3 regions of the Synechococcus sp. WH 8101 genome follow, and region 1 is predicted to be linked to each of the others. Evidence: predicted binding sites of a transcription regulator. Region 1 holds the regulator's gene; each other region holds the start of a gene.
The links. The regulator NtcA, encoded in region 1, controls nitrogen genes in cyanobacteria. The targets are predictions, from matches to a motif close to GTANCNNNNGNTAC.

Region 1 (10,161 bases):
CCGCCTCCAGTTGCTGGCGTTGTTGCTGCAGAGGCACCAGCGCCTGGCGGAGGGTTTCGGCCTTGGCTTTGGCATCGGCCAGATCCTTGCTCGCACGGGAGCGTTCGGCCTGGGCCTGAAGCAGTTCACGGCTCGCTTTCTTCTGGGCCTGCCGACTCGCCTTCAGGGCATTGCGGCTGTCGTTGAGCTTGGTCTGCAGGGCATTCAGTTCAAACAGCCCCACCCGCAGCTGCCGACTCACCAGCAGCAGCAGACCGAGCGACAATGCTGAAATCAGGCTGCCCGTGAGCACGGTGATCAGCACGGCGGTGCGGCGCGGCCGCAACCCCATCAGGCTCAGCCGGGCTTTGCCCACCTTGGAGCCGAGCCGATCGCCCAGGGTGGCGAGCACGCCACCGAGCACGAGCAGCATCAGGATCAACAGCCAGCCGGTCACGAATCCAAGGGCGGTGAAGGGCGACGACGGGCCGTCCGGAAGCCATTGTCCCCCGCGGAAGGCTCAGCTGAAACGTTTGGCGAGGGCGATTGGGTCGAGCACGGTGATCTTCTTGCGATCGATTTCCACCAGCCCCGCATTGCGCAGATCCCCGAGCAGTCGGGTGATGGTGACGCGGGTGGATCCGATTGCTTCGGCGATCGATTGATGGGAGAGCCGCAAGTCGATGGTGATGCCCTGGGTGCCGGGGATGCCGAAATCGCGGCAGAGCACGAGCAGAAAACTCACCAGTCGCGACGACATGTCGCGGTGGGTGAGCGTTTCGATCATCGTTTCGGTCTGCAGGATGCGGCTTGAGAGCCCTTGCAACAGCAACAGCCCCACGCCGGTATCGGCTTCGATTGCCTGGCGCACGGAAGCGGCGGGGGCTGTGACCATCTCGACGCGGGTGAAGGCGACAGCGTGATAGAAGCGATCGGAGCGATGGCCGGTGAGCAGCGACAGCACTCCGAAGAGGCTGTTTTCCCGCAGCAGCGCCACGGTGATCTCCTCCCCCGATTCATAGACCCGGGACAGCCTGACGGCGCCACGCCGGATCAGATACACCCGCTCGGCAGGATCACCGGGGAAGAAGATGGTTTTGCCCCGTTCCACCAGCTCAGTGCTGGCACCCTCCAGATCGCGGATCACCTCCAAGAGGGTGGGGGTATGGGCCGTGGCCGTGTTCGCCAGGGTGGTGCCGCCGCCGCTGGAGGCTGGAGCGGGCTGGGGTGAGTAACGGCTGAAGCCGCGGGTGGCTCCGACCATGGCGGCAATGCGGATGGCTGGACGCTACGGATGGCCCTGGCTCCACCTTGTAGCAACCCACACGAAATCCGGCGTTGCTCAGGGGCGCGACTCCGGTGCCAGGGCCCGCTGCTGCGCCGCCATCAAGTCCGTGAGGCCTGGTTCGGCCAGGTCGAGCAGGCGCGTCAGTTCGCTGCGGCTGAAGGGGGCACCTTCAGCGGTGCCCTGCAGTTCCAGCAGGCGACCGCTGCCATCCATCACCACATTCAGATCCACATCGGCCTGGCTGTCTTCGCTGTAGTTGAGATCCAGCAGCGCCTCTCCACTGATCAGCCCCACCGAGACGGCGGCCACCTGATCGCGCACAGGGTTGCACTTGATGTCGCCTCGTTCCACCAGGCGCTCGCAAGCCCGTTGCAGCGCCACCCAGGCGCCGGTGATCGCGGCTGTGCGGGTGCCGGCATCGGCCTGGATCACATCGCAGTCCACCAGTAGGGTGTTCTCTCCCAGTGTCTCCATGTCGAGGCAGGATCTGAGGCTGCGACCGATCAGCCGTTGGATCTCCTGGGTGCGGCCGGAGAGTTTCAGCAATTCCCGCTTCTGCCGCTCGGGCGTTGACCCGGGCAACAGGCGGTACTCGGCACTGAGCCAGCCTTTGCCGCTGCCCATGCGCCAGCGGGGGACGCCGGCTTCATGGGAAATGCTGCAGAGCACAGCCGTGCGCCCGCTGCGCATCAGCACGGAGCTGAGAGCAAAGCCCATCGGATCCCACTCGATCGCGACAGGCCTCAGGTCGTTGGGCGAGCGGCCATCGCTCCGTATGGAGACCTGGTTAGACATCGAGGCTCGGCGGCATGCAGCTGAGCCTGACAGCTCGACCGTTGCCACAGGCGCACACCATGACCAGGGGCGCACACCATGGATGGTGTCAGTCGGCTTGTGTGCCCCGCTTCCGGCGCTAGATTCGAACCCTGCAGGCCGGGTGCGGCCGTGTGAACGCCATGACCGCCAGCCTCAGTTCCAGCCATCGCCCCCTGGACCCGCGCAGCGCCGAGCGCCGTGCTTTGGAGCGTGCTGGCCTGCGGCCGTTGCCCCCTGTGCCGCCGCGGCCACCCCTGCATCTGGTGGCACCGGAGGGCCAGCTCCAGGTGCATACGGCCCCCTATCGCGGCAGCTTTTCCACAGTGTTCAGCCAGGCGCTGCGCACCGCCGGTCTTGGCAGCCGGGTGATGGTGGTGCAGTTCCTCAAGGGAGGCGTCGACCAGGGGCCGGAGCGTCGCCTCAGTCTCTGCGGACGGCTGGATTGGTTGCGTCCAGCCGTGGCTGGTTGCCTGGGTGAGCCGGCTGAGAGCCAGCCGCCTGCGGTGAAGGAGGCGGTGGAAGCGCTCTGGCAGGTGTGTCGTGACAGCCTGCTGGCAGGCGAGTTGGATCAGCTCGTGCTCGATGAGCTGGGTCTGGCGATTGCACTGGGCTACCTGAAGGAGGAGGAGGTTCAGGCTGCGCTGCAGCGCCGTCCGGGTTCGGTGGATGTGATTGTCACCGGGCCGGCAATCCCCGAGTTTCTGATGGGGTTGGCTGATCAGGTCACGGAACTGCGCCGAGGCTTCTGATGCTCAAGAACGATCGCTGGATCACCGAACAGGCGCAGGCCGGCATGCTGGAACCCTTCCAGGCGGGGCTGGTTCGTCATCTGGAGCCGGATCAGAAGCAGCGCCCGGTGCTCAGCTTCGGATGCTCGTCGTATGGCTACGACCTGCGTCTATCGCCGCAGGAATTCCTGATTTTCAAGCACGTGCCGGGCACGGTGATGAACCCGAAACGGTTCAATCCCGCCAACCTGGAGCCCACCGAACTTCACCACGATGAGGATGGCGACTATTTCATTCTTCCCGCCCATTCTTATGGCTTAGGCGTGGCGCTGGAAAAGATGAAGGTGCCAGCCAACATCACGGTGATCTGCCTGGGCAAGAGCACCTATGCCCGCCTGGGCATCATCGTGAACACCACGCCAGCGGAAGCGAGTTGGGAAGGGCACCTCACCCTGGAGTTCAGCAACAGCTCCGGTGCCGATTGCCGCATCTATGCCAACGAAGGCATCTGCCAACTGCTCTTCTTTGAGGGTGATCCCTGCGACACCACCTACAGCGACCGCCAAGGCAAATACCAGCATCAACCCGAGCGGGTCACCCTGGCCAAGGTTTAATTGTCCTTGGCCTTTCAGCTGATCCAGCGGGGCTGTCTTAGGGAAGCTCTGGGCAACGCCGGTTTGAGCGGCGCGGGGCCGCCAAAAGTTGTCTGACGTGGCCTTTGTGTTGCATTGAGACTTGAATCAGCCCCTGGATAGCTGATTACGGGCTCTTTGCCTTCTCTTTTGGCACCCTGTTCATCCCAACAGCCACACCAGTTCTGTGTTCATGCTGCAGCCAGTAGATGGCCACGAGCGAGAAACAGATTGGTCAGTGCGGCCATCACATTAATCTTGCATCGATTCTTGGCCAGGCCACGCAGTCGGGTCTTTTGAAAGCCGAACTGTTGTTTGATCACCCTGAATGGGTGCTCAACCTTGGCGCGGACGTGTGCCTTTGCAGCCTCGATCAGATCCTCAAGCCTTCCTTCTGGAGTGTCAGGTAGCGCTCGGCGTTTGCCTGGTCGTATCGCCACCCGAAACACTGCTGAATGGCCCGCCATTTCAGGTCGTTTAGTGATGCCCTGGTAGCCGGCGTCGCCGTAGACGACCTCCTCATCGCCATGCAACAGCTCAGCCGCTGGGGTGAGGTCGTGCACGTTGGCGGCTGTGGCGACGACTGAATGGATCAGGCCGGAGTCCTTGTCGACGCCGATATGGACTTTCATCCCGTAGGCGCAGCCTTCCGCGCAGCGGTGATACCACTGGTTTCCCTTCTTGGTCTGGTGCATCTCGGGATCGCGCTTCCCTTCTTTGTTCTTGGTGGAACTGGGTGCCGCAATCAAGGTGGCATCGACGATCGTGCCTTGGCGCATCGTCATGCCCCTTGTGCTGAGATGGGCTTTGACCGTCTCAAAGATCTGCTGGCCCAGATCGTGCTTCTCCAGCAGGTGGCGGAAGGTCAGGATCGTCGTCTCATCAGGGATCCGGTCGCTGATCAACTCGATGCCGGCAAAGCGGCGCATGGTGGGCACCTCGATCAGGGCCTCTTCCATGGCCGGATCGCTGAGTGAATACCACTGCTGCAACAGGTGGATCCGCAGCATGGTGGCCAACGGATAGGGAGGCCTACCGCCTTTCTTGCTCGTCTTTGGGTAGTGGGGCTCGATCAAGTCGATCAGCGCCTGCCATGGCACCACCACCTCCATCTCAGAGAGAAACTTCTCCCGTTTGGTCTGCTTCTTGGCCGTGGTGAGCTCGTAATCCAAGAAGCCGAGCTGTTTGCCGCCCATCAACCCAGTCCTGGCCTGCGATCACAGGGACATTGTCCCGCGAATGGCCCTGGTTTTCCAGAGTCTCCTTAGGTCAAGAGTGAAGGGGCGAGAAGCGCTGCCAATTCGGGATGGAGAGTTGGATCAAGCACGACGTCGTTGTAGTCATAGTCACCGCCAATCATGTCTTCGAAGCGAATCACGCCATTGTCGTCGATTTGCACCATTGAATCTCTTGTGTGCCGAGAATCATTGGCATGAACTGCGTCGAAAGCAAAAATGTGATCCACTCTCCCGTCGGCAAACGTGGTTTCAATGAAGGGCGCCAGTTTGTAGCCCTCGTCCACGATGAGCTGTGTGGTTCCATCCGCTGTTTCTTGCAAGGCAAAAGCGCCAGCATAGTTGTCTTCACTCAGAGCGGCTTGCTCGTATCCGGCATCTGAGGGGGCTAGCCATTTGCCAGTGATGGAATCCAGCACAGAACCATCGTCACGGGTTTTATAAAACTCGACATCGTTTGAATTGGCGGCATCGGCTGCCGATAGGTTCATCATTTTGTCCCCTTCCGTATCTTGTGCTGTCCAGTAGGTGTAGCGCATTTTGTCTGCGAGATCGTTCTGGATTTCTGAAGGTGCTTGGGCGAACTCTTCAAAACTGATACTGGACCAATCTTTGGCTTTACGATCCCAATAGTTGAACGTGGATTTCGAAAGGTCAACATTTGAGCCGCTAATATCTAACTTGAGGTCGGTGAACCAGCCAAATTTGCGCGTATCTACACTGATCTGAATCGAGCTCGCTAGAGACCGATATTGATTTAAGAGGTCTTTTTCAAGGCCTTTGCTGTTCCAGAGAAACACATTGGAGTCTTTCTCGATCTTCAAATGTTTGGGATTGTATCTGTCCTCGCTGACTGTCTCCGTGTAGGCTTTTTTGATTTCATTTGCTTTTTCAGTGTTGGCTAAAACGCCGAAAAAGGTGAGATCGTGTAAAAAGTCAATCCTGTCCTGTTTTCCAGTGAAAAAGTTATAGGTACTGAAGCCATACTTGGCAGAGTTAAAGGGCCTTGGAAGTCCTGGTAAGTAGGCGAGGGTTTGCGGATCTTTTACAGATGTCTTCATTTTTAACTCAATGCCATCAGCGCCCATTGAGGTGCTGTTGAGCTCAGTTAATTCGAAATTCACGTTTTGCCAAGCGTCTGCTTGTTTGACATCAAGATCGTCGATGGGAATAGTTTGAATGACGAAACGATCGAGCGGGTCCCAATCTTCAATTTTTATAGCTTGATTCCATTTTCCAGGAGGAACCACTTTTTGCTTCAACTCCTCTCGGTAAAAATTATTTGTTTGGGCGGGTTTATTTTTTTGAAATGCTTTCGCCACGCTCACCCCGAGCTCGATGACCGACAATCCCGCCTCGATATATGGAATCTTCTTTAAAATTGGAAATTTTTTCTTATCATCAAAAAAGGCCTTGGTAGTGGTAGTGAGTGATTTTACGGCTTTGGTACCTGCATCGGCCTGACTGGCCCAGTTAGAACTTCCATCCGTTGAGTAGTCAATATTGATACCTTTCTGAATGACTTCTTCTTTGTAGCCATAAGAGGCTGTGAGGTTGTAGGTGTCGACACTGAAGCCATCACCCCACTCACTCTCAATCTTATCGTTCGGTTTGTTGACGTCTGGAGAATCCGTGTCTCCTAAAAGAGTATAAAATATATTGCCGCCTGAGTTGCCGCCTCTAAGGTTGATTTTGCTAAGATCACCGAGCATGAAGGTATCTTGTCCTTGGCCACCGCTGAGAAGGATAGGTTTCCAAGAAATGTCTGTCTTTTTATTGTTTAAGAATTTCAGCGCAAGGTCCCCAGTGGGGCTAGGTTCAAAATTTTTTACTTGGCGGTTTTTCGAGTTGATTTCATTGGCATGCATGCCAGCGTAAAGTAGGGGGTCAAATCCATAGAGAAAATCATTTCCAGGTCCACCATAAATTTTTTGGCCGCCAATAGTGATTCGGCTCTGATCTTGCTCTGCGTCGGTGATATCAGTTTTATTGGCGTGAATATATCTCCCATGTGTATCAGTAAATTCATTCACGTAACCATTGAGAAGTCGATCAATGTATCCGCCCTTTTTGCCACTTCCTTTGTACTTTGAGGTCTCTACGTTCTGTGGTGTAATCGTATTGGAGTCGTATTCGATAGAGCCTTTTTGCAATGGTTCTCCAGCGGGTTTAGGGTCAGATCTGACGTTGCTCACGAAATGGGGAGCATTCTTCATTGAGTCGATAATGTTTTTTCCAAATTCGATGGACGGGAGAAACGCCGCTAGGGAGGGAATGGCAGTATCGCTTCCTTCCCCTAAGTGAATGTCTTTATGGGAATTGTCGAAGAGGACGAAGTCGTCTTTTAGTGATGTTTTAAGAGTGATCGAATTGTTCTCATTGGCATATGGAAGTGGATAGAATGCTTCAGTTGTTAGCTTCTTGTCTCTGCCTGGAATTCCTCCGCTCAGATACGCATCGCTAAAGGACAACATGAATCCAGCTTGATGCGATGGAGTCGCAATGTTCGACATTGCCTTCGCGACGCTGAAGGGGCTGGAGATATAGATGATCGGTTTGCTTAAAAAGCTTGAGCCATAGCTCGACAGGGACCAGTTGACGTCGCGTTGTCTTAATGACAATGGTTGAAACGCTGTATAAAAGTCGCCGTGAGTATATAAACTGGTTTTCCCCTCGAGGCCGTACAGCTTGTTGTAAAGATCTATGCCTAGTTCTTTGTTGGCGTTTGCGAAGCCAAAGGTTTTCAGGTGTTTGTCGTAATCAGCATTAAAAACAACTTTTTGGAAATCCCTAAACTTAGAAGGGTCTTGAAATAAAGCTTTGGCGTCCTTCTTTAGTTGTTCGAATTCCTTGTTAATGGCTGGAAAAATAGATGAGTCGAAGCCGCTAAAGGGGGCTGTCCGGTTAGGCCGCTGAAAGCCACTGCTTTCCAGCTTTTCGAGGTCGACTTCTGTTGGGCTTAGGAAAGCCGCTGGGTAAAGGAGGGAGGGGGAGAAGAAGGACATCGCTGCGCATGAGCTATAGCCATCATATTGGCTGGCTCTTCTCGGGTATTTGTTGTTTTTTGTTTGAGAATAGGGGTGAGGGTTGTCTGGGGGTATAGGAAGGGATTAAGGCGCCAGCTTGGCTTTGTGCAAGCGGCTCTTTTCATACCAACTGGCGAATTCCGGTGCCCATTGCTGCAGGTGAGGCCAGAGCAGATCGCACAGTTCGCGGATTTCCTGTTGGGCGTCGAGCTTGGCGCGCAGATCCATGAAGTGCAGGAAGGCCCGCAGGCTGAAACTCACCACAAAGTGCTGGCGATAATCAAAGGGCAGGATGCCCCGGGCGTGTTCCTCGGCGAAGCCTGCCTGGAGAAGATCCCGATAGCGAGCGGCGGCCTGCCTGCAGAGCTCCAGATCCTGTTGGCGTAGGTCTGCGCTGTAGTGATACTTCTTGCCCTGACGATCGCTGTAATCCCCCACCGGTCTGAGGTAAAAAACCTCTTCGAGCGGCAGTTCGCCGTTGGCGGCCTTGCAGATGCGATCGCCGGTGTAACGCATCGACTGCACATCGAAGCTCACGCCCACCCGGTGGGTGCGGGCCTGCTGCATCACCGAATGGGGAAACCAGCCCACGTTGAGCACGATCTGGGCATGTTCGAGCGGGCCGTAATGGCCTCGCTCACCCGCCAGGAGCCGTTTCACGCAGATCTCTCCGGCCCGGGTTTCATCCGGCCAGTTGTCGCGATCAGCGGCCACGAAGCCCTCGCTGTAGTCCTGATGCATGCCGGCATACACGCACTGCTGCGGGTTGGGGGTGGCAGCGATCAGATCGACGCGAAAGCGGGAATCCATGGGTGTTCTTGGCGTGATGGCGTTAGCCGTGGCTGCGCGGACCGACGCCGGAGGGCGCCGGGGTGGCCACAGTCTCAGGCGTCAGAGGGGTGGTGTCGCCGATACCGGCCAGCTGTGGCAGCGGGCTGTTGTCGATCAGGGCCTCACTTAAGGCTTCCAGTTCCTTCTGGGAGCGGCGGCCGAGCGAACGGCCGCGCGGCTGGCCCTCCGCATCAAAGAGGTTGAGCTGGGGAATCCCGTTCACGTCGTAGCGATCGATCAGGTCCTGCCAGCGGGGGTTGTCGACGTTCACCAGCACCACATTGAGCTGGTCGCGATACCGCTGCTCATTGGCGAGCATCGCCGGTGCCATCTCCCGGCACACCTCGCACCAGTCGGCATAGAACTCAATCAGGGTGGGGCGATGATTCGCCAAGGCCTCTTCCGGCAGCGGTGATCGGCGTGCCAGCTGGTCCATCGGGCTTTCCGACGTCAGCCCTCCGCGCAGGAGAAACAGCAGGGCCGCCAGCACCAGAGCACTGGCCAGCAGCAGCACTTTCTGCACGGTGCTGAGGCTGGTGGGGGCAGCGCTGCCGCTCATGCCGGACCATCGCGATCGCGGGGACACTCTGGCAGGCCCGTGCCGCCAGCGCCCGGTCGGCACCCCCGCTACTTTGGGCACGGCTTTCAGGGCTCTGCCGGCATCGCGCATTGATGGCTCTGCTGCGTTTCCTCGTCTTGCCCTTCCGCGCCCCGCTTGTGCTGGTGCTGTTTGTGGTGGCGGTTCTGCTCGGTCATCACTGGACGATCTTTCAGCAGGAACTGATGCAATCCCGCGGCATCGACCCCCAGATCTTCTGGACCGTGGAGGTGGTGCAGGCTCTGCTGGTGGTGGTGATCTGCACCATGCCCGACCTGCTGCTGCGCCAGATCTCGATGCTGATGGCCTCCAGTCGGGTGATCAGCCTCGTGGTGACCTTGCTGCTGGTGATCACCGGTGGCTTGTATGTGCTGCAGCTCAGCCTTCTCTCGGATGTGCTGATCCTGTCCTCGGCCGTGCTGCTGGCCCGGCTTGATCTCACCCGCATCAAGGTGGTGCCGCCTCCCTTGGTGGCGGCCAGCTGGCTGGCGTTGATCGTGCTCGGTGGGATCTGGCTGGGGCATGCCCTCCCCAATCCGTTTGACGCCGCTGCCCTGGGGCGTTGGCTCACCTGAGCGGCGGACACACCAGCCCCTGAGGGTTGAGATAGGCCCAGAGATTGCCCAACACCTTTTTGGTGTAGAGCCGGGTTTCCGGATAGGGAATGCGCTCCACCCAGAGTTCGGGGTCGGTCTGCAGTTCGGGCGATCGCCACGATCCGGCGGCACCGGGGCCGGCGTTGTAGCTGGCGATCGCCAGCCAGGGGTTGCCGTTCCACTGCCGCAGCAGCCACGCCAGGTAGCGGCTGCCAAGGCGTGCATTGAGCTCCGGTTGCTCGAGGTCGTCGCGCGTGAGGGCTCGGCCTGCCACCTCATTCGCCGTTGCTGGCATCAGTTGCAACAGCCCCACGGCGCCCACCGGTGAGGTCACGGCCGGTGAGAAGCGCGATTCCTGTTTGGCGATCGCCAGGGCGAGTTCGCTGCGAATGCCGGCAGCCTCGCTGGCCTCCGCAAAACTGGCTTCATACC
Region 2 (10,161 bases), 430 kb from region 1:
GCATCGGCTGCTCCAGGGCTGTGATGCGGTCGTCTATGACTCTCTGGTGCCGCGGGAGGTGCTTGACCTCGTCCCCGAGGGTTCTGAGCGCTATTTCGTCGGCAAGCGCCGAGGGCATCACTCCGTGCCTCAGCCCAGCACCAATGCGGTGCTCGTGGAGTTGGCCCAGCGGCATCGCTGTGTGGTGCGTCTCAAAGGGGGCGACCCCTTCCTGTTTGGCCGAGGCGGTGAGGAAGCGGCCCATCTCGTCAGCCATGGGGTTTCCGTGCAGGTGGTGCCAGGCATCACATCAGGGATTGCCGCACCGGCCTACGCCGGCATTCCCGTCACTCACCGGCGAGCAGGATCGTCGGTGACGTTCGTCACCGGTCATGAGGAGATCGACAAAGTCCGACCCAGTGTCAATTGGCAGGCGCTTGCGCTGGCGAGCGATGGGCTGGTGATCTACATGGGCCTCCATAACCTGCCTCGTATCGCCGCTGAGCTGATTCAGGGTGGTCGACCTGCAGAGACGCCCGTCGCCGTCATCCAGCAGGGCACGGTCTCCGGCCAGCGCTGTCTCAAGGCCACGCTGGCCACGGTGGCCGACCGGACTCGCGATGAGGCGTTGGCTTCGCCTTCGATTGTGGTGGTGGGTGATGTGGTGGCAGAGCAGATCGAGGCTTGTGCGCCTCAGCCGGCGGCGGTCACGATGCCGATTCCCTTTTGAGCTGCTTCGGCGCCTGACGGTCAGCTGCCTCTCGCAACCGGGGGATGAGCTGCACGAGATTGCAGGGTTGGGTCGTTGCATCGAGTTGAGCCTGGATCAAGCGATCCCAGGCGGTTTCGACTGCATCGAGGGAGCCAGGAAGAACAAACACGATCGATCCATTGGCCACGCCCGCCAGGCAGCGACTCTGAAGGCTGCTTGTGCCGATCGTTTCAAACGAGAGCACCCGGAACAGTTCGCCGAAACCGTCGATGCATTTGTCGAGCAGCGGCTCAATCGCTTCCGGGGTGCCGTCTCTCCCCGTCAGTCCGGTGCCGCCGCTGGTGATGACCACCTGCACAGTGTCATCGGCGATCCAGGCGCTGACGCAGGCACGGATCTTGTAGCGATCGTCGGGGCAGATCCGGCGCTCCGCAAGGCAATGACCAGCAGCCTCCAGCCGCCTCTGCAGGGCATCACCAGCACGATCCTCCGCCAGGGTGCGGGTATCGGAAACCGTCAGCAGGGCAATCGAAAGAGTCAGTGCAACATGCTTTGCAGGCGTTGACGCTAAAACCTGCACAGTCGTCGTGGTGGACAAGGTGTCGCAAGGAGGTTCTGAGCAAGTGGCTTCCGAAACCGTGCAGGTGCGGCTCTTCGCGCTGCTGCAGGATCGGGCCGGTTGGTCTGCAAGGGAGTTGCCGCTGCCGGCAGATTCTTGCCTCTCGGCCCTTGATGTGTGGAATCGGCTGAATCTCGGTCCCTGGAGTGCCAGCCTTCGGGTTGCGATCAACCAAAATCTGGTGGAGCCTCAGCAACGGGTGCATGCCGGTGATGAGCTGGCCTTCCTGCCTCCTTTCACCGGGGGGTGATCCGAGTGTTCCGACTGACTCAGATCGCTGACGCTGGACCCATGCACCTCAGGATCGCACTGCGTGATCAACCTTTTTACCCATTCAGCTGCCTCGAGCAATGGCACCGACAGCTCCACGATCAAGGTCATTCCGGTAGCGCTGCCGAGGCCCTATTCATTGGCCGCGTGCGAGGAGAAGCCGCTGATGGCAGTGATCTGGAGGCTCTGGAGCTGGAGCATTACCCCGGCATGACCGAGCGCTCTCTCGAGCAACTGGCTCAAGCCTGTGGCAGGCGCCATCAAGCACGCAGCTGCCTGATTCAGCACCGCGTCGGGCGCGTGCTCCCAGGCGAGCCGATTGTGCTCGTGGCGATCGGTGCCGACCGCCGCGGCCCTGCCCAGCGGTGCTGTCAGGAGGTACTGGAGGCGCTGAAGCATGACGCTCCGTTCTGGAAAAGGGAATGGCACGTCGACGGCAGCAGCAACTGGATCACGGGGAATACACCGCTCTGAGCTCACAGCAGTGGTAGACGCAGCAGCTGAGCCCATAGCTCTGTGCCCGCTTCGAGGGCTCCTGGTTCAGCCGGAATTTCCAGGAGCAGATCTGCCCCTGTCAGTGAACCGATCCGTGAGGAGGCTTGGGACCCCTCCACCCTGGCTTGCAAGGTGCCATCAGCCGCCACCCTCAGTCGAGCCCGCGCCAGCTCCGGCCGGCCGGAACCACGGCGCAGGGGTGCCTCCAGCCTTACCTTCAGCCGTGGCAGCAGCTCAACCTCAGCTCCTTCCAGGCGTTGCAGCGCCGGCCACAGCAGTTGCAGCGCCGTGATCGCTGCCGCCACCGGATTGCCCGGCAGTCCGAAGAAAGGCACCCCCGCCACCTGCCCCCAGGCAAAGGGGCGTCCGGGTTTGAGGAACAGCTTCCAGAAGGCCACCTCCCCCAGCTCGTCCACGAGGGGCCGGATCCAGTCGCTGTCTCCCGCCGACACGCCACCGGTGCTCACCACCACATCACAGGTCGCTGCCAGTTCCAGCAGGGCTTCGCGCAGTGGTTCCGGCGCGTCAGCCACTACCAGCTGTTTGGTCACCGGGTAGCCAAGGCGCTGGAGCAGAGCGGACAGCAGTGTGGAATTGCTCTCCCAGATCTGCCCTGCTCCCCGCTCCTGCCCAGGTGGCACCAGCTCATCGCCGCTGATGAGAAGACCAATGCGTGCGCGATTCGTCAGCTGAAGCGTCTGCACCCCGCAACTGGCCAATCGCCCGAGGTCGGCCACCCCCAGGCGCCAGCCCGATGGCACCAGGATCTGGTCAGGAGCGGCTTCCTCCTCCGGCGGCCGGATCCAGGGGTTGGTCCCGCAGGGTTTCAGTAACTCCATCTGATCACCCGCGGCAGCCACCAGCTCCTGGGGCAGCACGCGTTTGCTCCCTTCCGGCACCACCGCACCTGTGAGGATGCGCACTGCCTCACCAGCTGCAAGCTTGGCGCCATAGGGCGCACCGGCTGCCGAAGTCCCCACCAGACGCCAGCGGGCACCTGGCTCCGGTTGTTCCGCACCGGCGATCGCGTAACCGTCCATGATCGAGGCGCGAAACCCCGGCACTGCGGCCAGCGCCTGCACCGGGCTGGCGGTGGTGCGACCGAGGGCCTGCATCAGGGGTAGAACTTCGGTGCGGCCAAGGGGTTGCAACGCTTCGAGGATCTGCTCGCGCGCCTGCTCCAGCGGCAGCCCTTCGCGGCCGTAAGGTTCAGCCGTCATGGCCTGCCGATGCGACAGGTTCAGCCTCGCGGTGCCAGCTGCCATGGCGCCCGCCATGCTTTTCGATCAGACCAATCGACTCGATGGTCATGCCGGGGTCCACAGACTTGAGCATGTCGTAGAGAGTGATAAGCCCGATCGAGACGGCGGTGAGTGCCTCCATTTCCACACCGGTCTGCCCAGTGGTTCGGCAACACACCCGCAGGCGTAGCCCAGGCAGCTCTTGGTCAGGCTTGATCGCAACCTCGATGCCGCTCAGGGGCAGGGGATGGCAGAGGGGAATCAGCTCGGCGGTGCGTTTGGCGGCCTGGATCGCGGCGACTCTGGCCACGGCCAGCAGATCACCCTTGGGAGTGTTTCCCTGGATGACCCGCTGCAGGGTGCTGGACTTCATGCGCAGGCACCCTTCTGCGACAGCCTCCCTTCGGCTGACGGCTCGATCGCCCACATCGACCATGTGCACCTCTCCTTGGCCGGAGAGGTGGGTGAGACCATCAGCCATCGGCTTGTCTGCGTCTGGGTCCAACGCTTTGGATTCAGCGCTCGCCGAGCACCGACCAAAGGCTGGCCTGGGAAGGAATCACGGGTTTCACGGCCGTCGACCTGGATCCCTCGGCATTCACAGGATGGATCGCGATCTGGCTGAGTACCATCTGAACGGCCAGGGAGCCGACGATGAAGGCACCGATGAAACCGGCGGCGATGCTGATCGGGCTGCGGGTGCTCGTTGCCGAAACGTTGCTGGTTGCCATGGAGGCAGTGCAAGGGATGAAGATCCCACTATGGAAAAGCACTGAATGATTCGCTACCGAATGACCGATTCAGCCCCGGAAATGTCATGGTTCTTTCCGGATTGATGGTGAACCAGTCGGAGGCGTGACCCTCCGAGACCAGCCAGCCATGAGTGACGCCCATCAGCATGCCAAGACAGAGAGCGAGACGCATGATCACTTGTGCGACGATCGCACAGAGCTTGCAGGCGGCCGCCGGCCCAGTTGGTGATCAGATACACCGTTTTCGGCTAAAGAAGAAAGCAGGGTTGTTGTTGATACCAATGTCGGAACGCGTTATCGATCAGGCCCGCCATTGCTTTGCCTTTGAGCAGGATTTCATCGGCAACTGGCGCTGCATTCCTCTGTGTGTTCGGCGCAAACTCGATTTGAGCGGTGTGAAGCTGAAGCTCAACCACTGGCTTGGCCTCAGTCAGCAGCAACGTCAGGAGCTGGTGGATTGGGCCGATGATCCCAAGGCTCTTGACCTGTTTCGGGATCATTTGCGCCTCTGCACCGCTGCGATGGCCGACGGCATGGTGACCGACCTGCCTGTCGCCATTGCTGAGCCCTGGCAATGCCCTGACCAGCTGCCGGACCTGTTGTTGGAGGCTGCCCAGCGGAGGCGGATTCCCCTCGTGCTCGACCGTTGGGCTGGGCTGAGTGAACTGGAGCGCTTCGCGCTTTGCAAGCTGGCCCGGCCCGGCCACGATCATCACAACCTGGAGGCAGCCTTCAGCGAAGTGCTGGCCTGAGCCAGCGTCGCAATGGCTCCAGACGTTGGCTGTTCTGTTCGATCGGTTGGACCACCGACACGGCAGGGGCCACCACGACGGCAGTCGCCTTCAGTTCCGGTTGTTTGGAGATTGGGCAGGCCAGCTCATGCATCAGAGCGTTGGCTTCACAGGCATGGTCCTGACTGAATCCCCAGTGCATCGGCAGAAACACCGACCCCCTGCGAATCTGCTCTGTGATCGTGACGCGGGCGGTGAGGGTGCCCCGCCGTGAACTGATCGCCGCCAGGTCATCGGCTTCCAGGCGGAAGCGGGCTGCGTCTTCCGGATGGATTTCCAGGCGCGGTTCCGGATGCATCGCCCGCAAGCGCTCCACCTTGCCGGTGCGCGTCATGGTGTGCCACTGACCGAGGTAGCGGCCCACGCTGAGCACCAGCGGGTACATCTCGCAGGGGGGTTCGGCCAGGCCAAGGGGATCTTCGGCGTGAAACCGGGCCCGTCCACTGCTGGTGGGGAAGCGATGGTCGCTGTAGAGCCGTCGGGAGCTGTTGCTCGGTAAGCGTCCGGCTTCGAAGGGCCACTGCTGCGGCCCATGCTGCGCCAGGAGTTGATGGCTGAGCCCCGACATGTCGCACACCCGGCCTGCGGTGAGCGCGGTGAATTCCGCATACACCTCCGCAGAGGAGGCGTAGCTGAACTGCTCGATGAATCCCAGGCGTCGCCCCAGCTCGGCAAACACCTCCCAGTCGGGACGGCTCGCACCGTGGCGGGGCCGGAAGGCGGGGCAAAAGGTCACGCGTCGCTCTGAATTGGTCATCGCTCCAGCCTTCTCACTCCACTGCGCTGCGGGCAGGAGTAAGTGGGCGTAGTGGGAGGTCTCCGTGTCGGCGTAGGCCTCACTCACCACCACGAGGGGGCAGCGCTGCATGGCTGCCTTCACCCGCTTCAGGTTGGGCATGCTCACCAGGGGATTGGTGGCAGCTACCCACCAGAGATCCAGCTCGCCCCGTTCCATCGCCTCCACCTGCTGCCAGGCGGTCAGGCCCGGGGTCGGGTGGATCGAGCCCTCCGGAAGACCCCAGGCCCGCTCCAGTTCGGTTCTGTGTTCGGAATTGCTCACCAGGCGATATCCCGGAAGCAGATGGGCCAGGCCGCCGGCCTCTCGCCCCCCCATCGCGTTCGGTTGGCCAGTGAGCGAGAAGGGTCCGGCCCCTGGCTTGCCGATCTGCCCGGTGAGCAGGTGCAGGTTGATGATGCCGCTCACAACGGCGGTGCCCTCCCGCCGTTGGTTGACACCCATCGACCAAAGGCTGAGCACCCCCTGACTGCGACTCCAGAGCCTGGCGACCTGTCGCAGTTCCTTCTCGCTGATGCCGCAGAGTGCGGCCACCTTGGCGGGAGTCCAGGCCCTGATGGTCTTCGCGTAGGCGGCGAAGCCTTCGGTGGCTTCATCAATGAAGTCGCTGTCGAAGCCGTTGTCCTGAACGATCAGTCGGGCAAGACCATGCAGCAGGGCAAGATCGGTGCCGGGGGCAATCGCCAGATGGTAATCGGCGATCCTGCTTGTATCAGTCGCCCGGGGATCGACCACCACGATCGTGAGGCCCTTGGGGTCCCGTTTCTTGCGCTTGAGCAGACGCTGAAACAGCACTGGATGGCACTCAGCCGTGTTGGTGCCGATCAGGACGGCGACCGAGCAGTGGTCGAGATCGTCGTAACAGCAGGGGGGGCCATCTGAGCCGAGGCTGCGGCTGTAGCCGGCTACCGCTGAACTCATGCAGAGACGGGAGTTGGCATCAAAGTTGTTGGTGCCCAGGGCCCCCTTCAGCAGTTTCTGCGCGAGGTAGTAGTCCTCGGTGTGGAACTGGCCTGAGCCATACATGGCGATCGCCTGGGGCCCCTTGCCAGCGAGGCTGCTACGAATTCGACCTTCAAGCAGATCCAGGGCCTGATCCCAGTCGATCGGCTGAAAATCCTGGTCGAGACTGGCGCGATAGAGAGGTTGATTGAGTCGACCTCGGGCCAGGGTCTCCCCGACCGTGGCCCCTTTGATGCAAACCTGCCCGAGGCTGGAGGGATGGTCTCGATCACCGCGGGAGCTCCACATCGGTGTTCCATCGGCATCACGCTTGACGGCCTTGCCGGCTTCCCCGGGAGGTAGAAGCTCAAGACCGCAGCCAACACCGCAGTAGGGACACTGGCTGTGTTGGCTTGTTAACGGCTCGGCCATGGCGAGAGAGGGAGATTGGCGCAGGGAGCATCAGCGCTGGAAAAGGGTGATTCAGATCCTTGCCAGCGCGACCTCATCGGCATGCTCTTCAGCAAAAGATCCCTTCGGTTCCTTCAGAAAGAAGAAGCAGAGGAAGCCCACGATCAGGCCGGCGATCCCCAGCACCTGGAAGAAGGCACTGTTGGAGGCTGCCACGATTTCGGGTGAGGGATCCTTGGCATCGCCACCCATCCAGATGGGCAGAAGGCTGAAGATGGTCAGATAGGCCACAGCTCCAACGTTGCCGTAAGCCCCAACCATGCCGGCAACCTGGCCGGTGACCCGCTTTTTCACAAGTGGCACCATGGCGAAGGTGGCACCCTCACCGGCTTGCACAAAGAAGGAGCAGGCCATGGTGAGCAAGACAGCGATGGCAATGCCGGCACTGCCGCTGAAGGTGCCCGGTTTGATCAGACTCATCACCAGATAGCCAATGCCCAGGCCGATGGTGAGGAAACCCATCGTGCCTTTGCGGCTTCCAAGGCGATCGGAGATCAGACCGCCGCCTGGACGGGCGACGAGGTTCACGAAGGCAAAACAGGAGGCCAGGATGCCAGCAGTGGCCTTGGGCAGATCGAAGGTGCTTTCGAAGAATGCAGGCAGCATCGACACCACGGCCAGCTCGGAACCGAAGTTGACGATGTAGGTGAGTTCGAGGATGGCGACTTGCTTGAATTCGTAGCGATCTTCTTTGGGATAAGTTTGGGTGCCTAGGATCAGCTCACGGTTGGTGCGGATGATTCCCCAGGTCTGAAAGGCGAACCAGATCAGCACCGCAAGCAAGGCCAGGGGATAGGTGTCGTCATTCAGAAAACCGACTTTTTTGAGGCGCCAGCAGAGCACTGAGAGGATGGCGGCGAAGGGCACATTCATGCCAAGCAGACCCCAAAAGTCCTTCATCGAGGTCACTTCCAGGCCGGCTGATTTGACAGGCTTCTGGTAGGTCTTGCCAGGAGGTGTGTCGCTGACGCTTGCGTAATAGATGAAACCGTAAACAGCCGAAATGATGCCCGTGAGTGCAATGGCGCCACGCCAGTTCAGGATTTCGCCATTGGGAAGCTCAAAGCCACCGGAGAAGGAAAGCCAGCCGGCCACAAGGACGAGTGTGAGGGCGGAAAAGGCGGAGCCAAAGTTGCCCCAACCACCATAGATCCCCTCCGCTAGACCGATTTCCTTGGGAGGGAACCATTCGGCCACCATGCGGATCCCGATCACGAAGCCAGCGCCCACAATGGAAAGCAGCAGGCGAGCGACGACCAGCTGATTGAAGTCTTGGGCAGCGGCAAACATCAGGCAGGGAACGGCCGAAAACACCAGCAGAGTGGAGTAGGTGATCCGCGGTCCGAATTTGTCGAGCAACATCCCGATCAGGATGCGAGCAGGCACGGTCAGTGCCACGTTGCAGATCGCCAGGGTTCGGATCTGGGGAACACTGAGGCCGAAATCTGCTTTCACTGTGGTGGCCAGAGGAGCCAGATTGAACCAGACAACAAAAGTGAGAAAAAAGGCGAACCAAGTAAGATGGAGCGTTCGATATCTCCCTTGGAACGACCAGAGATCGCCAAGCATGGGGTGATGAATGAGGAGGGATCAAACCCCGGCTTCAAAAAGCAGCGTCCAGGATTTCCGTTGCGGCGCGAATGCTGACCGCAGTTTTATTTCACCACTTCCTGGCCACCTCTTTGGTCGCTGTTGTTACGGAATCTCCCCTCTGCTGTGGTGCTAAGTGATGAAGTTCCGGGTCAGTGCTGTGCCGCGACTGCTACGTGCCTGTGTGCTTGCCGGTGGCGCCAGTCGTCGCATGGGTTCTGACAAAGCTCTGCTGCCCCATCCCAGAGGCGGCACCTGGCTGGACAACACCGTGGCCTTGGCGATGGCCCTCGAGTTGCCGGTGCTGGTGCTTTCTGGTCATGCCAGTCATCAGGAGTATTTAGCTTCCCGGTCCCCGCAGTTGCGTGTGCTGTCTGAGCCTTGGCCGCCTGCCGGGCCTCTGCAGGCTTTCGCCGCTGTGTTCTCGGCTCGGAGCGATGAGGCCTGGTTGGTGCTGCCGATCGATTTGCCTTGCCTCACCTCCCCTGCGCTGGACACGCTGTTGGCCGCCTGGCGGGAACAGGAGCACGCGGCCTTGGTGGCGCATGACGGCGAACGGCAGCAGCCCCTGCTTGGGATTTATCCCGGTATGGCTTGCTCCCACGCTGCCCTCGAGCGGCAGTTAGGTCGCGGCTGCCATCGCTGGCACGATTGGTTGCACCAGATTCCCCACCGATCCTTTTTTCTGCCTCCAGAGCTGCTGCTCAATGCCAACCATTCCGCTGATCTGGCAGCGTTGACTGATGGTGAGTTCTGAGTTGGTGACGGACCGCAGGCAGCGCCCTCTTCAGGTGTTGCGTCTGTCGTTGACGGCCCGTTGCAATCTCGCCTGTTCCTATTGCCAGCCCGACCACAGGGAGGTGAGCGGGTTGCTGAGTCAGTCGCAGCGCCTGGCGCTGATCGAGGCCTGCTGTCGCCTTGGTGTTCGCTCCCTGCGCCTCACCGGTGGTGAACCCTTGCTCAGTGACCAGCTGGAGCCCTTGCTTGAGGCGATTCGCCTGCGGCGACAACAGCCAGGCGATCCACTGTCGCAACTGGAGGAGGTGGCTCTCACCAGCAATGGCTTGCTCCTGGATCAAGCCAGGGCTGAGCGTCTTCGGCGAGCTGGTCTGGATCGGATCACCCTCAGCCTCGATGGCCTCGATGCCGCCGTGGTGGCCGCCATGGCTGGATTGCCGGAGGTGGGCGAGGCGGGTGCCCGTGCTCTTGCTGCGGTGAGGGAGGCGATTGTGGTGGCTCGTGAGGCTGGCTTTGACCCTCGTTTGGGTGCACTCAAGCTCAACAGCGTGATCCAACGGGGTCGCAATGAGGATCAGCTGCTGCCCTTGGCGGCCTTTGCCCGTGACCAGGGGCTGGAACTACGCCTGATCGAGTTCATGGATGTGGGGCATCGGAACGGCTGGAGCGGCGATCAGGTCATGCCGGCGGCGGAGATGCTCCGTCAACTGCAAACGGTTTGGCCCCTGGAGCCCCTGGGTCGGCCAGTGGGGGGTACGGCCCGGC
Region 3 (10,161 bases), 760 kb from region 1:
TGGTGTGTGCATCGGAGGGAGAGATCCCGAAGACATACACCTCAAAAACTTAGGAAATGGCCTTCAAAACTCTCACTGCGAATCCTAAGAAAGAACAGTCTGGCATGGCTTTCCAGTCATCGGTCACACTTGACGCAGCCGATGAGACAAATTCTAAAGGCACTGTGGTCGAGCAAAGCACTTTTCTGGCACCCACAGCGTGGGGTGCTGCCGTGGGAAGTGGAGCATCGATTGCAACCTTGATTGTTGATGACGCTCTTGTTCTGCTCAAAAAAACAAAATATGGAAAATATTATGATGGGGCCAAGCTGGCAATCGAATCAGCAGCTGGCCTGGTACTCAACGAGGGCCTCGAGGTTTCCAAAGATCACGAGCGTGGAGGATGGGGCGATGGCTACCTTGACTTCGCGGAAGATGTAGCACTGACCATTGGGGGGAACTACGTTGGCGCAGCTGTCGCAACAGCAGTCCTTGGTGCAGCTGCTCCTGCTCTTGCGTCAGCTGCCATTGGAGTAGGAATCGCGTCGCTAGCGGGAGGATTCTATAGCTGGGTCAAGGATAAGGTGTCGAACTGGACCTCAGAAGATTACCCCGAGACCCTGTTCCCGCCTTCATCCTTTGATGAGGTGATTGTGCCTTTTGAGAGTATTAATAGTACAAATGGAATTATTCGCAGATTCCATTCGAACGAGATTCGCTTCTCCCTGGGGATGGATCTTCCAGGCAACCAAGTGCCTACGGTACAGGCAGCCGAGGCACTCAGTCATCACCAGCCCAATCTCAAATCGCGCAGCCAGCGAGTGGCGGCCACCCGGGAAGTGATCCTCAACAAGACCAGCACGAAGCGACAAGTCAGCAATCCAGACAAAGCCAACCCGGAGAGATCACAGTACGGGAGTCCGCTCAAGATCGTTCACACTCAAGCGCTCAGCCGAGCAACAACAATGGCAATTCGCCGGAAGGACCAAGATGGGAGCGCACTCAGGGCTCCAGTGAGTGCGAAGATTCAGATACCGGAGAGACCGAAACCTGTGGATGGCAAAGAGAAGTCGACAAAGACGGAAACCCAACCGGCAACTGGCGAGTTACCAATGAAAACGGCAGCCCAGAAGGCGCTGTTGTATTCCAGGATAAAGACACTGACAACGATGGAACGCCTGACAGTCACGACAATTATCCAGAGGATGCGTCCCAGAGTGTGGAAAATCCTGAACAAACAGGTGGGAGCGGCTCATCCGCTGGACAACATGAAGACCTGCGGGGTATTCAAGTCGATATCGACTATGGCCCTGACGGAGAATCAGCTGAGGGTTACTCAGGTGAGCACGATGAATTGATTGGATTCAATCCCTGGATTGATTACGGCCCAGATGGCAAGAAAGAACAGGGTTACAAAGGAGAGCATGACGACTTGATTGGCCTGAATCCACGTGTTGATTGGGACCGGGACCATGCCAACACAGGTGAATTCAAAGGCAATGCCCTGACCGAACTCCTTGGCAAAATCAATCCCCGCTCTATTCATGAATCTCTGGCTTCCACTACAACTCTCGAGGATAGCCTGCAAGCTAAAAACATGGGACTAATGGAGCCTGAATCTATCTATGACAATCAAGCAGCCAACCTCTTTGCCGGCGCCAATGGCAGTGCAATTGGATTTGGTTCTGGAGTCACTATTGAAGAGATTGAGACCGATGGCAACCTGTCGCTCGTAGCCATTGACTTCTTCTAAATATAAATACCAGGAAACCTGATTCCTATTGACCGAAAGCAATACAAGACCCTACAGAGAAATGCAGGGGGTATCATCATCGATCTCCCGATAACTCATTCGTACCCCGCCACTTGGCGGGTTTTTTCTTGCTCGCTTGACCAACACCTCACCTTTCACCAGCAGGTCGTTCTATGTAACCGATCCATAGCCGCCTTCGCACAGCTGACGGCACCAACGTTGTCTCACAGCGTTCTCGGGGCTGTGGAGCTTCTGGTTGTCATCCAGCTCTGGCCATGGACCGGCTAACTGCTTCAGGTCTTCGGTCGGGCCTGAGCGTTTCTGGCGCCGCTGCTCAGTTCTCACCCTCCGTTTTAGGAATTTCGATCACTCCTCATCCATCCCAGTCACCATCCCCTCCAATGTCTTCAGCGCGTTGAGGTTGACCAGCTGCTGCTGAGCCTGGTTGAGCATCGTCTGGCCACAAGGACAGCGCCCTCTAGGCCGCAGGGCTTGCCATCAAAAAAGCCCCGCTCCAGGCGGGGCTCAGCAGTTGACTCAGGCGGCAAGCCGCCTCAGTACCGCTCACTTGCGATAGGTCGTGCCGCGATAGGTCAGGGCAGGGTGAACTGCCGTGGCTGCTGCACCTTTGCGTTCGGCCACGGCCTGGCCCCGGTAGGTCAGGGCAGGCTTGGTCATCGTCACGGCAGCGTGGCGCTGCTGGACAGTCTGGCCGCGATAGGTCAGGGTCATGATTCAGTTCCTCGGAGCAAGTCCAGGTCCCCGTTCCTTGGCCTGGATCGAACTGCGCTCCACGCAAGTGGTGGAGTGAACGCTTGGTAGCTGTTGCTACATCCCCTTCTTAGACCCGGCGTCAACCACCGTGGCGTTCGCGCCGTTACCAAAGCCACTGAATCCCAGCACAAATCCCCGTCAGAACTCAAGCTTCAGGACGATCTCGGCGTCAAAGCGGTGGTCGGTGGCGTCGGTGAAAAAAGCGCAGGCGCCGCTGATCAGATCCAGGGCGATCACGTAATCGATCAAGCCTCCGGCATCGGCAGCAAACAGGGCCGCCACCTGATCGTCATCGCCCCGTCGTTCCGCCACCTGTCCGTTGCAGAAGACGATGCGCAGAACCTGATCCATAACAGCTGATGTGGCTGCCACAGGGTTCCGGGTTCCGAGCTCAGGACTCCGCCTCAGCGGTCCGGATCGATCACGTCCTCAGATCTGCCCCATGCCGATGCACCACCAGATCGGAACTGCTTCTCCCGATCGGCAGCACTCGGGCCATCCAGGGCCTCCAGCTTGATCGCCAGGCCCATCACCGTGGTCAGCAATCCCCCCAGCACCGCAAAGGCGCGTTCCTGGCCGTCATCGCACTGCTTCCCCTGCAGCGCACCCACGCTGCAACCGGCAAACAGCAGCACAGCGCAGGACGCTGTCGCCACCACCACACCGGTGATCAACCGTTTCACCCACTGTCCAGCCATTCCATTGCCTCCATCGCCCCCCAGGGTTCCGGGACAGGTCCAGCTCACTCCTTCTCCAGCTCACTGACCAACGGGCGACTCCCCAGGATCCGGCCGCTGCGTCGCTCCTTGATGCAGGCACGCACCAACCCGTCCGCCAACCGGCACGACGCCTGCATCGCATACGCACCAGCCGCCATCGGCCCGTTGCTCTCCAGGGCCCGCGACACAGGCGTCACCAGCGCCGCACTCAGCAGCACCGCCGCGATCCAGTCCCTCGCTCCCATCCCGCCTCCTTGCTGGCCAACGCCTTGCTGCTTGCTTCCCTCCTGCCTCGCTGCTCCTGAGATCACTTTCAAAACAGAATCCGCTCAATGCCGCTGCTCACCGCATCCAGACGCTGCAACGCACCCGCAGGAATCCGCTCCGCTCCTTGCCAGTGCACCAGCACATAGCCCCGGACATCCGCAGCATCGCTCAGGCCGCACACCAGCCAGGGGCTCGGCGCATCCCTGAGCAGACGCGGCCTTGGCGACGGGTGGCGCAGCGGGCCCTGCCAGCACAGCTCAAACAGCATCGCCGCCAGCGCCGGTTGCATGTTCTCGTGCATCAAGCCACCCGTCGCTGTCGGCCAGCCCGCTGTTGATTCATTCGCCCAGATCTCCTCCACACCGATGGCGGAATGGCGCGCAATCAGCGCGATCTGCGTCGGCTGGTACTCCTGCACATACGAACCCAGCAGCTCCATCACCTGGCGCTGGCTCTCCGGTCTGCGCCGGAAGATCGCCGCCAGCGAAGTCTCCTGCCGTTGCAGCAATCGCTCCATCACCTGCTCGGGGTAGCGCCACAGCATCCAGGCGCTCGCCAGCAAAGGCGCCAGGCTGACGATCGAAAACGCCTTCCACAGCGCTCCACCAACACTCCCCGGTGGCCGGAGCCAATCGCGGATCAGGGCCCAGAGCGAGGCTGGCCACTCACCCGGCCTGAGCTCCATTCCCCCCGGCAGTTCTCCTGCCCCCGTCTGCTCTGCAGCTGAGGGCACCGGGAGGGATGACGCCGGAGATGGAGGAGATGGAGGAGAGGGAGGAGAGGGAGAAGAGGGCGGTGACGCCGAGAAGAAGCGATCGAGCCGAACACGCAACACAACACCTGCACAGGACCGTCACAGGGTTCCGGCCCCGGAATCCTCTGGTGGTCCTTCTCCTGCTCACCGGTTCCCCATGGCAAACCCGCGTCAGCCTCAGCGTCAGCGCCGCATCTGCTCCGCCGCCCGTCAGCTGATCCAGTCCTTTGAGGGGCTCGAGCTCCGCAGTTATCCCGATCCCGGTTCCGGAGGTGCTCCCTGGACCTGCTGCTGGGGTCACACCGGACCTGACGTCCACCCGAATCAGACCTACACCAGCTCGGACTGCGAGCGACTCTTCTCCAGCGACCTGGCGCGTTTTGAACAAGGCGTCGAGGCGCTCCTCCCAGGTCTCCCCCAGCACCAGTTCTGTGCCCTGGTCAGCTGGGCCTTCAATGTCGGGCTCCATGCCGTCGAAGGCAGCAGCCTGCGCCGGCGCATCCAGGCCGGTGAACCGTCAGCCCTGGTCATCGCGCAGGAGCTGCCCCGCTGGAACAAAGGCGCAGGCGGCGTTCTCGCCGGCCTGAACCGCAGGCGCGCTGCGGAAGTGGAGCATGCCATCACTGCTGATCCAGACACACCAGCCGTTCCCGGAACAGCCAGCGATCCCGCAGGAACCACTACTGCGATCGAGCTCGCCGATTTCTTCTCCCACTACGCCGCTCTGCCCCACCAGCGCCAGGCCATCGCCAGGCTCCAGCACGCCCTTCAGGGCCATCCCGTCCTTGAGGCCAGCCACGCCTGGGTGCAGACCTACCGGACGCCAACCACTTCCGAGCAGGCAAGAGCTGAGTCCCAGCACCAGCGCTCAGCCACCACGATCCAGCTCAGCGTTCCCTACTTCCCTCAGCACGACAGCGACACCGCCCATGGCGATCGCATGTGCTTCTCCAGCACCAACGCCATGCTGCTCGAATTCCTCAGACCTGGGAGCCTGACCAGCACCAGATCCGGGCCACACCAGCAACCCGACGACCTCTACCTCCGCCATCTCCTCAACCACCACGGCGACACCACCTCAGCGGCCGCTCAGATCCAGGCCCTCCGCCATTGGGGCATCAGCGCCAGATTCCGCACCGATGGCACACCCCAACACCTGATCGCCCAGCTCCAGCGCGGTATCCCCATCCCCATCGGTGTGCTCCACAAGGGCAGCTGGCAGCAACCCACAGGTGGTGGGCACTGGCTCCTCATCGTCGGTATCGACACCACCACCGAGCAGTGGATCGTCCATGACCCCGCCGGCGAGATGCACGTCCGCAGCGGTGGTTATGGCCCCCGATCCGCCACCGCAGGACGTTCCATCCGCTACTCCTTTGAGGGCCTCAACGCCCGTTGGCTGATCGAGGGACCCGCCAGCGGCTGGTTCATTCAGGCCGACGACTGAGCAAGGGCGAGGAGCTGGGGGGAGAGGCGAACGGCCCTCCATACGTTGTCAGCAACCTGAACGATGGATCCATGCCTCAACACATAGCGGACAAGGCTTGGATAAAAACCAAGGACATGGCTGGGCAGCTGGGTTGCCATCCCAACACTCTGCGAAACTTGCGTAAAGCTGGATATTTCAAGGAAGGGCAACACTTCCGCAAGCTGAACCCCCTGTCGGATGCCTGCCCCCAATGGGTTTGGCATCACACCCGCACCCTTCTGAAAATGGGAGCAATTTAGGGATTCTGCATGGCCTGAAAGGCTTTGAACTTCTGAAACTCAAGAAACTCGCGATAGGTCGCCTCATCCATCGAGGGGGTCGCCACCTCAGTGGCGGCCCCTTTTTCTTGGTATGAATCCTTGAACGTCTTGTCAGCGAGGCGTTCAGTGCGACGTTGTAATCGTGCTTCAGTCGCCTCGACTTGCCGCTCAAGAGGAATCCAGCGCCGGTAGGTGTCCTTGTGAACGTGAAGGCTGTGCCCCATCCAATCAGCAAAAGTCTGATCTGGTTCTGCCATGGTTTCTTCGCTGAGGTAGCAACGGATCGCGAAGGCATGGCGTGGGTCGTAGGAGCGAGCCCTCGATAGACCGTCTTCCCTCTCACCTCGCCCCTCAACGGTTTCACCCCAGAGCTCAGGAACCCCAGCCATCTCCATCCAGACCGCGATCTGCTCTCCCAGCTCCTCCGAGTTCCAACAATCCATCAGGCCATTGCGCCTCTCGATCAGGGGGACGAGACGATCACCGGGATGGAAGACAGGTTCGGCGGATCGCTTTGGCCAGGGTCTGGTGAACACTTTTGAGTGGCTGCGCATCCAACGCTGAGCCTGCTGCAACTGATCAGGAAGCGAGTAACGCTGGACCCAGCGGAACGGAACTGGAGTCAGTACGCGTTCACCAGTCTTGCCGAATCGAATATGGGCGATACCGGTGTCGCGAATCCAATCCAGATGCCAAACCTCATGAGGACGCAGTCCATAGGTGGCGATCAAAGCAAACACCGTGCGTAAAGGAGCCAAATGCGCCGGGAAAGCATCAAGCCAACGCTCAAAGTCTTCATCGCGCGGAATCGCCCTGGGCTTTTGGCGATCGACTGCTTTTCTTTTCCTGCCATGACCACCTTCAACCTTCGCCACCTGCTCCACCATGCGTTGATACAGGTCATCCAACGGCATCGCCTTGGATTGGATGATTTTGTTGATCAAATCCCGTTTGTTCTTGTAAGCCCCGAGATGCTGAGTGGGATCAGTCTCCTCAATCCACTGCTCAATCCTGGCAGACATCACAGGACCGCTCCATGACGCCATCTTGTTGAGGAACCCCACGTAATTCTTTTTGCTTCCTTCTCGGACCAGCTCACGGTCGATGTAGTCCATGACGTAGTGCGCGAAGCTGCTCCAGGAGAGCAGACCGGTGGCCCCTGACTCGACATCGATGCTGTGGTGACGCCAGTCGATGCGAGTCCCGAGCCAGCGACCGGCTTCGTGAGACTCCTCGCAGAGTTGAGCGCACTCCTTGATGGCCTTGATCTCGTTGGGCCCAGTCAACCAATCCTCGTCCTGCCAGCGGAACGGGGATGCAAACTCGACGGGGTGCTTCCTGAGCCCATCCCATACGGGCTTGTAGTCAAGGATCCGAATCACCCTGATGCGCTTCCGCTTTATCATGCGGAAACGACATCCCATCTTGCGTAGAGCGTCATTCCTGATCGCGAAGGCGTCCTTCTGGGAGTGGACCCGGCGATAAGCACTGGAGGCTGAGGCCATAAGCCTTACTAATTGCTGAGGGTGAGCGTTTGAAGGGCTCTGATCACGATCGAGCCACCTCTCCTCCCCCTTGAGCTTGGCAACAGCCTGAAAACTCTGGTAGTGGCATTACCAGAGTTTTCTGTAAACGAGGGGTTACCCCTGTCAGGTGTTGGGGTGGGGACCTCGTCCTGTCAGACCTGGAAGATCCCAGTCCCCAACAGCAAAAAGCCCCCGGAAGGTGGTCCTCCCGGGGGCTTTCAAGTGGTGGCGGGGGGGAGATTTGAACTCCCGACCTTCGGGTTATGAGCCCGACGAGCTACCAGACTGCTCTACCCCGCGTCGGCCTCCACATCCTACAACTTGGTGTCACCCGACACCATGGGCTGGGGGGTCAGCCCTCCTGGAAACGAAGCGCCCCCTCCACCTCCAGGCTCACACCGGGATTGAGGATCAGCACCTGCTCCTCGAGCTCCTGCAGCCCCGAAGGGGTCAACCAGTCGAGTTGGCGCAGCAGATGCAGGGCCACCGCTTGCTTGGCACGCCTGGAGCCGTCTTCCACCTTGATCGCCACACCGAGGCCTTCGCCAATTCGGCTCAGGCACTGGATGCCTTCCGCTCCCCCTTTGCTCAACACCTGACCGTGGGCCCGTTGCATCAGTTCGGTGTCAAAGCGACCCTCTCCCGCCACCAGCTCCGGGTGGGCGAGCATCGCTCGGCTGATCTGCTCCAGTTCCGCCTGGGTGGAAGCACCGAGGTGGGCATAAAGCAGCGCCATCTGAGCCAGCTGCAAGCGCAGCGTCGGAGCGCCGCAGTCATCGCGGGCGGCCACCAATTCCGCAGCGGGCAAACCGAGTAACTCGGCCACACGCCGATGCACCTCCCGCTGCACAGGATGATCTCCCTGCAGGTAGCTCTCGGTTGGCCAGGCCATCTTGCGGCAGGTGGCCAGGAAGGCCGCGTGCTTGCCGGAACAGTTGTGTTCCAGCGGGCTACTCGCCCCTATCGGAACAGGACACTGCAGCTGCGACACCTCCAGATCGGCATTCCACAGCAGCCGAAAGGCCTCGCGGGCATGGGTGGGCGTGCCGGCGTGGGAGGCACAGGCGATCGCCACCCCCTTCTCGCCGCAATCGAACTGCTCGGCCGCACCACTGCTGAGCAGCGGTAGGGCCTGGAAGGGTTTGAGGGCAGACCGGATGAAGGTTTCGTGATCGGGGCGTCCAGCCCGCATCAGGATCCGGCCCCGCTGATCGCACACCACCGCATGCACGCGGTGCACCGACTCCACACAACCGCCCCGCCGGAGGCGCACCTCCAGCGGGCTTGGGCCAGCCACCGACGCACCACCACTCCCAAAGCCTGCAGGCAATGCCATGTGCTCGACGTCAACAGCCTTCAAAGAGCCTGGCAGAGACTCGCTCCCACCAGCAGCAACCCCGTGGTCCAGGCCATCGAGCGGGCCAACCGCCCCAGGATCGGCCGCACTTCATGGCGTGCCATGAGCAGATCCCGCTCACGCCAGGCCAGGGGTTTTTCCCACACCTGGCCGTCGTACCAACCGGATTCCTCGTATTCCACCATCTCTGAGAGCAGGCGCTTGTGCACGTAGCTCCAACCCAGCCACTGGCGCACAAGCAGCAGCATGGGCAACACCAGGGCCGCCACTGCACCTGCCGCCAAAAGACGTGGCGGGTCATGGCGGAGGGTCCAGCTGCCGCTGGCCACGAGCACGGTGATCGGCAGAAACACCAACCAACTCACCAGCAGGGCCCGGTCCAGCCCCTGGGGCACCCGGGTGGGCCAGGCGAAGAACCAGGAGCGGCACAGCTGCTCAAACTCCTCCTGGGGGCGTTGATCCGGCGGAACAGGGCAAGGAGTGGCAGCCATCGGGGCAATCAGGCGGGCCTGAACGCAGCGTGCGCAGCTCAGGACTCCGGTGTCGTTGCCGACGCTACGAAAGGTCGGCGCTCACCGTGACTCCAGAACGCCTCCAGGTCGTAATAGCCCCGCTCACCGGGCTGGAGGATGTGCACGATCAACTCGCCGTAATCGAGCAAGGCCCAGCGCCCTTCGTTGAGGCCCTCCTTGCGCAGCGGCAGCCGGCCGGCCTCCGCTTCGAGGCGATCATGCACGGAACGGGCGATCGCCCGCACCTGCACATCACTCTGTCCGCCAGCGATCACAAGCCAGTCTGCCAGGCTCGAGACGGCATCGACCCGGATCAGCTCGATGTCTGTGGCTTTGCGATCGTCGCAGGCATCAGCGGCGAGTTCCGCCAGTTGAACACTCTCCAGCTCCGGGGCTGGGGCGCTGCCATCAGCCATAAACGTTCTCGCTGGTCACGGACTGACGGGATCCTTGCTGTTGGGCCATTTCAGCCCGGGCCTTGCCTGCACTCTTGCGTAGAGCTTCCAGACGATCTTCGTAGAAGCCCCGCTTCTTCTTCTTACGCGTCTGCTCGATCAGATCCTTCAGCGCACCACCCAGACTTTTGTAGGCATTGGGAACGCTGTAGCCGAAGCGGCAAGCCAGGTCGATCGCCCGCTCATCGGCGGCAATCGCATCCCGCAGCCGTTTCTCGGCGTTGTTCTTGAGATAGAGGCGATAACCGGCAAAACCAGACAACCCCAGGGCCATCACCAGCAACAAGCCATCCTGCACCCAGAGCTCCCCGATGGC

Region 2: SynWH8101_RS13675 (molybdenum cofactor guanylyltransferase) is a predicted target of NtcA. The motif match lies at 8,754-8,767, and genes of this name have one in related genera.
Region 3: SynWH8101_RS05860 (DUF4278 domain-containing protein) is a predicted target of NtcA. The motif match lies at 2,551-2,564, and genes of this name have one in related genera.

The regions. Positions count from the first base shown of each region.
Region 1 covers NZ_CP035914.1:375,212-385,372, forward strand. Annotated here, with positions in the region: gene SynWH8101_RS01705 (DUF3084 domain-containing protein) at 1-436, opposite strand, end outside; gene ntcA (global nitrogen regulator NtcA) at 500-1,243, opposite strand; gene rph (ribonuclease PH) at 1,322-2,062, opposite strand; gene SynWH8101_RS01720 (cob(I)yrinic acid a,c-diamide adenosyltransferase) at 2,224-2,832, shown strand; gene dcd (dCTP deaminase) at 2,832-3,425, shown strand; gene SynWH8101_RS01730 (IS5 family transposase) at 3,635-4,639, opposite strand; gene SynWH8101_RS01735 (hypothetical protein) at 4,708-7,683, opposite strand; gene thyX (FAD-dependent thymidylate synthase) at 7,789-8,514, opposite strand; gene SynWH8101_RS01745 (thioredoxin domain-containing protein) at 8,537-9,094, opposite strand; gene SynWH8101_RS01750 (hypothetical protein) at 9,208-9,708, shown strand; gene SynWH8101_RS01755 (lytic transglycosylase domain-containing protein) at 9,701-10,161, opposite strand, start outside.
Region 2 covers NZ_CP035914.1:2,572,530-2,582,690, reverse strand. Annotated here, with positions in the region: gene cobA (uroporphyrinogen-III C-methyltransferase) at 1-709, shown strand, start outside; gene moaB (molybdenum cofactor biosynthesis protein B) at 687-1,232, opposite strand; gene SynWH8101_RS13715 (MoaD/ThiS family protein) at 1,315-1,560, shown strand; gene SynWH8101_RS13710 (molybdenum cofactor biosynthesis protein MoaE) at 1,602-2,054, shown strand; gene SynWH8101_RS13705 (molybdopterin molybdotransferase MoeA) at 2,057-3,295, opposite strand; gene moaC (cyclic pyranopterin monophosphate synthase MoaC) at 3,285-3,797, opposite strand; gene SynWH8101_RS13695 (hypothetical protein) at 3,832-4,047, opposite strand; gene SynWH8101_RS13690 (nitrate reductase associated protein) at 4,350-4,820, shown strand; gene SynWH8101_RS13685 (molybdopterin oxidoreductase family protein) at 4,801-7,029, opposite strand; gene SynWH8101_RS13680 (MFS transporter) at 7,081-8,637, opposite strand; gene SynWH8101_RS13675 (molybdenum cofactor guanylyltransferase) at 8,798-9,415, shown strand; gene SynWH8101_RS13670 (GTP 3',8-cyclase MoaA) at 9,402-10,161, shown strand, end outside.
Region 3 covers NZ_CP035914.1:1,139,515-1,149,675, reverse strand. Annotated here, with positions in the region: gene SynWH8101_RS05865 (hypothetical protein) at 57-1,337, shown strand; gene SynWH8101_RS14070 (hypothetical protein) at 1,334-1,732, shown strand; gene SynWH8101_RS05860 (DUF4278 domain-containing protein) at 2,297-2,464, opposite strand; gene SynWH8101_RS05855 (hypothetical protein) at 2,645-2,857, opposite strand; gene SynWH8101_RS05850 (hypothetical protein) at 2,911-3,204, opposite strand; gene SynWH8101_RS05845 (hypothetical protein) at 3,249-3,470, opposite strand; gene SynWH8101_RS05840 (hypothetical protein) at 3,539-4,177, opposite strand; gene SynWH8101_RS05835 (glycoside hydrolase family protein) at 4,404-5,693, shown strand; gene SynWH8101_RS05825 (hypothetical protein) at 5,971-7,500, opposite strand; tRNA gene SynWH8101_RS05820 (tRNA-Met) at 7,745-7,821, opposite strand; gene SynWH8101_RS05815 (asparaginase) at 7,874-8,857, opposite strand; gene SynWH8101_RS05810 (CGLD27 family protein) at 8,878-9,369, opposite strand; gene rsfS (ribosome silencing factor) at 9,408-9,776, opposite strand; gene SynWH8101_RS05800 (DUF3318 domain-containing protein) at 9,799-10,161, opposite strand, start outside.